Regions from separate parts of the Nocardia sp. NBC_00416 genome, predicted to be linked through region 1. Evidence: predicted binding sites of a transcription regulator. Region 1 holds the regulator's gene; the other holds the start of a gene.
The links. Region 1 encodes HspR, which represses chaperone genes until heat shock. Its sites were predicted from a motif close to ANNTGAGTNNNNNNNACTCANNT; they were not measured.
Positions count from the first base shown of each region.

Region 2: lon (endopeptidase La) is a predicted target of HspR. The motif match lies at 1,008-1,030, and genes of this name have one in related genera.

Region 1 is NZ_CP107932.1:4,970,726-4,973,190, reverse strand. Features, by position in the region: gene dnaJ (molecular chaperone DnaJ) at 1-1,154, shown strand, start outside; gene OG804_RS21380 (heat shock protein transcriptional repressor HspR) at 1,154-1,579, shown strand; gene OG804_RS21375 (FAD-binding oxidoreductase) at 2,264-2,465, opposite strand, start outside.
Region 2 is NZ_CP107932.1:5,205,424-5,207,888, reverse strand. Features, by position in the region: gene OG804_RS22380 (MFS transporter) at 281-910, shown strand; gene lon (endopeptidase La) at 1,107-2,465, shown strand, end outside.

The DNA.
Region 1 (2,465 bases):
TCGAGAAGGACTTCTACAAGGAGCTGGGCGTCTCCTCCAACGCCTCCACGGACGAGATCAAGAAGGCGTATCGCAAACTCGCCCGTGACCTGCATCCGGATGCCAACCCCGGGGACGCCGAGGCCGAAGAGCGGTTCAAGGCGGTCAGCGAGGCGCACACCGTGCTGTCGGACCAGGCCAAGCGCGCCGAGTACGACGAGACCCGCCGCCTGTTCTCGGGCGGCGGGTACGGCCGGGGCGGTGGCGGTTTCACTCCGGGCGCCGGCGGTGGCGGGTTCTCGCAGAGTTTCGATCTGGGCGATATCTTCGGCCAGGCCGGGACCACCGCCGACGGCGGGATCGGCGATATTCTGGGCGGCCTGTTCAACCGGGGCGGTGGCGGTACGCGCACCAGCCGGCCCCGGCGGGGCGCCGACGTGGAGGCCGAGACGACCCTCGGGTTCCGCGAGGCGGCCAAGGGCGTCACCGTGCCGCTGTATCTGACCAGCCCGTCACCGTGCACCACCTGCCACGGCAGCGGCGCCAAACCGGGTACCAGCCCGCGGGTGTGCCCGATCTGCAACGGCAGCGGGGTCGTGAGCCGGAACCAGGGCGCGTTCGGATTCAGCGAACCGTGCGACGACTGCCGCGGCACCGGGTCGATCATCGACGACCCGTGCGTGGACTGTCACGGCAGCGGAATCCAGAATCGCACCCGCACCATCAACGTCCGGATCCCACCGGGTATCGCCGACGGGCAACGCATCCGGCTCGCCGGTCAGGGTGAGGCGGGCCTGCGCGGGGCGCCCTCGGGAGATCTGTTCGTCACCGTGCACGTCAGCCAGGACAAGGTCTTCGGCCGGGCAGGCGATGACCTGACCCTGGCACTGCCGGTCAGTTACAGTGAACTGGTGCTCGGCACGACCGTATCGGTGCCCACACTCGAGGGCCGGGTCGGCGTGAAAGTGCCGCCGGGCACCGCGGACGGGCGCATCCTGCGGGTGCGCGGCCGCGGTGTTCCCAAACGTACTGGTGGAGCCGGTGATCTGCTGGTCACCGTGAAGGTCGCCGTGCCGCCGAAGCTGGACGACGATGCCATCGTGGCGCTGCGCGCGCTGCAGGAGGCGGAGAAGGCCAGCGGGTTCGATCCGAGAGCGGGATGGGCAGGTGCGTGATGTCCGCTGATCCGAAACGGGCACCCGAGGGTGGTTCGGCGCGTCGCCCATCGGGCACCGAATACTTCGTGATCTCGGTGGCCGCCCAGCTGGCCGGTATGCACGCGCAGACCCTGCGCACCTACGACCGGCTGGGTCTGGTTACGCCGCAGCGCACCTCGGGTGGCGGTCGGCGCTATTCGGAGCGGGATGTCGAGCTGCTGCGCGAGGTGCAGCGGCTGTCCCAGGACGAAGGCGTCAATCTGGCCGGGATCAAACGGATCATCGAACTCACCAATCAGGTGAACGAACTCCAGCAGCGGTTGGTGGAACTGACCGCGCAACTGGCGCAGGAGCGGTCCCGGCCGGATTACCGGCCGGAACTGCTTCCACCGCAGCACAACACCGCGCTGGTGGTGTGGCAACCGCGTAATCGGCGGCGTTGAGGCCGTGTGTTTTGGCGCCGCCTGCGGCGTCGCGGGTTGCGGCCCCTGAGGCCCGCTGTTCGGCGCCCGAACCGCATGCGCCGCAGGCGCGAGTCCCGAGCGCTGAACGACCGCCTCCGGGGCCGACATTCATGGTCGGGGCCCGCCCCGGTTCCGCAAGCGGCAGAGCGACTGAGCGCAGCCGCCGAGCGCAGAAGTGAAGGACCGGGGCTGACAGGGCCCGGCCAGCGGCACGGCAGGCGGCGCAATCCAACACAGTCGCAATTGACAGGCCCGGACACCGCGGCGCCGCGGGCGGCGCAATTCAACACAGTTGGGGCGCCCGGTCTTGGAGCGGTGGGGTGAAGAGGTGCCGTGGCTGAGTGCGGGGTGAGGGCTGGGGATCGCGAGGACTTCCCTCGTACCGTGATCTTTTCTGTCGGATGGTCACCCCTTGGTGGTCGGGGCCCGCCCGGTTTTGGAGCGACGAAGCGAGGGAGCGCAGTGGCTGAGTGTCGGGGTGATCGCGAGGACGTCCCTCGTGCTGTGATCTTTTCTGTCGGATGGTCACCCCTTGGTGGTCGGGGCCCGCCCCGGTTCTGGAGCGACAGAGCGAAGGAGCGCAGCGACTGAGCGGCGGAGTGAAGAACCGGGGTTGACAAGGGCTACGACCCGCCCCGCCGAAGGCGGGGCAATAAACACAGCTCAGGCGCCTTCGAACTGGATCCGCTCCGCCGGGGTGCCCGCGTCGAGGAGGCGCTCCACGGTGGAGCGTGTCATGGCGGGGGAACCGCAGACCAGGACCTGGTGCCGATCGAATGAGCCGTAGGAGCCGACGACTTCGGCGAGGGTGCCCTGGAGCAGGTCGTCCTCGTCGAAACCTATGTCCACCCGGTGGCTTTCGTAC
Region 2 (2,465 bases), 230 kb from region 1:
ATGGTCGCTCCTCGGTCGGTGTCGTCGCGGCCGGTTCGGCTGCTCGTATCCCAGGGACGGAGCCGCCCGAAGGTTCTCGACATCCGCGGCGCGGGAAATCCGGAATCTTTCCGGACCCGATCATCGCGGCGCCTGAAGAGCGGCTGACCGAGCGTGTTCTTCGCGGATCCGACAAGACTTCGGCGACGGCGGAGAGCCGCAACAACCACCACGAGATCGCATACGAGCCTCGAACCGAGGGCGGCACGGTCTACCGGGCAGAGGTCTCGATACCGGCGAAGTGGACCTGGATGCCGCTGTGGGCTGTGTCCACGGGCGCCTAGTCGCCGTTTGCGCAGACCGATGGGCGCAGTTCCGCAGCTCAGGAGTGCGCATCGGCATCATTGCCACAGTGCTCATCGTGTTCGGGCACTTCGCCGCCTACACGTTCGTGAGCCCGGCACTGCAGCAGCTGTCGGGTATCGACGAACGCTATATCGGCCCGCTGCTGTTCGCATTCGGGGTGGCCGGCATGACCGGCAACTTCGTCGCCGGCTCGGCGCTCTCCCGCAGCACACACCGAACCGTGCTGACCATCGCCGTGGCCTTGGCGGTCGCGATGCCGCTCTTCCAGCTTCTGGGCGGGACCAGGGCCGGCGGTATCGTCCTGTTGATCGCTTGGGGTCTCTCCTACGGCGGTGCGTCCGTGGGCCTGCAGACTTGGATGATCAAGGCCGCCCCCCGCGCCGTGGAAGCGGCGTCGTCGCTGTGGGTGGCGGTGTTCAACCTGTCGATCGGTCTCGGCGCGCTGGTCGGCGGCGTCATCGTCGATACGCTCACCCTCCAGGGCGTGCTGTGGCTCGGCGGTGTCTGCGCGCTGCTCGCCGCCCTGGCGATCTGGACCGCCCGTACCGACGACGCTCTGCGATAACCGGGCCGGTACCCGGCTCTTCAACGTGTTCTGACATCTCTTCTTCTTCGCCGTGGGCGAACACCGGCCCGGGATGGAACAAAGGCGCCATCGACCAAGTTGAGTGGGATTAGCTCAACTATTGGAGGTTGTGTTCGTGACTACACCACTGAATCTTCCGGTGCTGTTCCTGACCGATCCCATCGTGCTCCCCGGGATGGTCGTACCGATCGAACTGGACGAATCCGCACAGGCGGCGATCGACGCGGCGCAGGCCGGGAAAACCGGAACTGTCCTGCTCGCCCCACGGCTGACCGAGGGCTACGCCGCCTACGGGGTGATCGCCACCATCGAACAGATCGGCCGGGTGCGCGGCGGCGCGGCGGCCGCGGTGCTCAAGGCGGAACGACGCGCGAAGATCGGCCACGGCGTCACCGGGCCCGGCGCCGCCCTGTGGGTGGAGGCCGAACCGGTCGAGACGCCCGCCGCCGACGGCCGCACCCGGGAACTGGCCGCGGACTACAAGAAGCTGGTCGTCTCGGTGCTGCAGCGGCGCGAAGCATGGCAGATGGTCGACGCGTTCAACCAGCTCACCGACCCGTCCGCCATCGCCGATACCGCCGGATACGCCCCCTATGTGACCGACGAACAGAAACGTGAACTACTCGAAACCCCGGACGTCGCCGAGCGGCTGAACCGGCTGATCGAATGGACCAAGGCGCATATCGCCGAGGCCGAGGTCACCGAGAAGATCGGTGACGAGGTCCGCGAGAACATGGAGAAGAGCCAGCGCGAATTCCTGTTGCGCCAGCAACTCAACGCGATCCGTAAGGAGCTGGGCGAGGACGAACCCGACGGCGCCGACGACTACCGGACCCGGGTCGAGCAGGCCGACCTGCCCGAATCCGTCCGCGAAGCCGCACTGCGGGAGGTCGGCCGGTTGGAGCGGTCCAGCGATCAGAGCCCGGAATCCGGGTGGATCCGGACCTGGCTCGACACCGTGCTGGAACTGCCGTGGACCGTCAAGACCGAGGATTCCGCCGATGTGGTGGCGGCCCGGGCGGTGCTCGACGCCGATCACCACGGCCTGGACGAGGTCAAGGACCGGATGGTCGAATACCTGGCCGTCCGGGCACGGCGCGCACAACGCGGCCTGGAAGTCGTGGGCGGGCGCGGGTCCGGCGCGGTACTGGTACTCGCCGGTCCGCCCGGTGTCGGCAAAACCTCGCTCGGTGAATCGGTCGCGCGGGCCCTGGGCCGCAAATTCGTGCGCGTGGCGCTCGGCGGTGTCCGGGACGAAGCGGAGATCCGCGGCCACCGGCGCACCTATGTGGGCGCGCTGCCCGGACGGATCGTGCGCGCGATCAAGGAGGCCGGCTCCATGAACCCGGTCGTCCTGCTCGACGAGGTCGACAAGATCGGCTCGGACTTCCGGGGTGATCCCGCATCGGCGCTGCTCGAGGTGCTCGATCCCGCCCAGAACCACACCTTCCGCGACCACTACCTGGATATGGACCTGGACCTGTCCGATGTGCTGTTCCTGGCGACCGCCAATGTCATGGACACCATCCCCGGC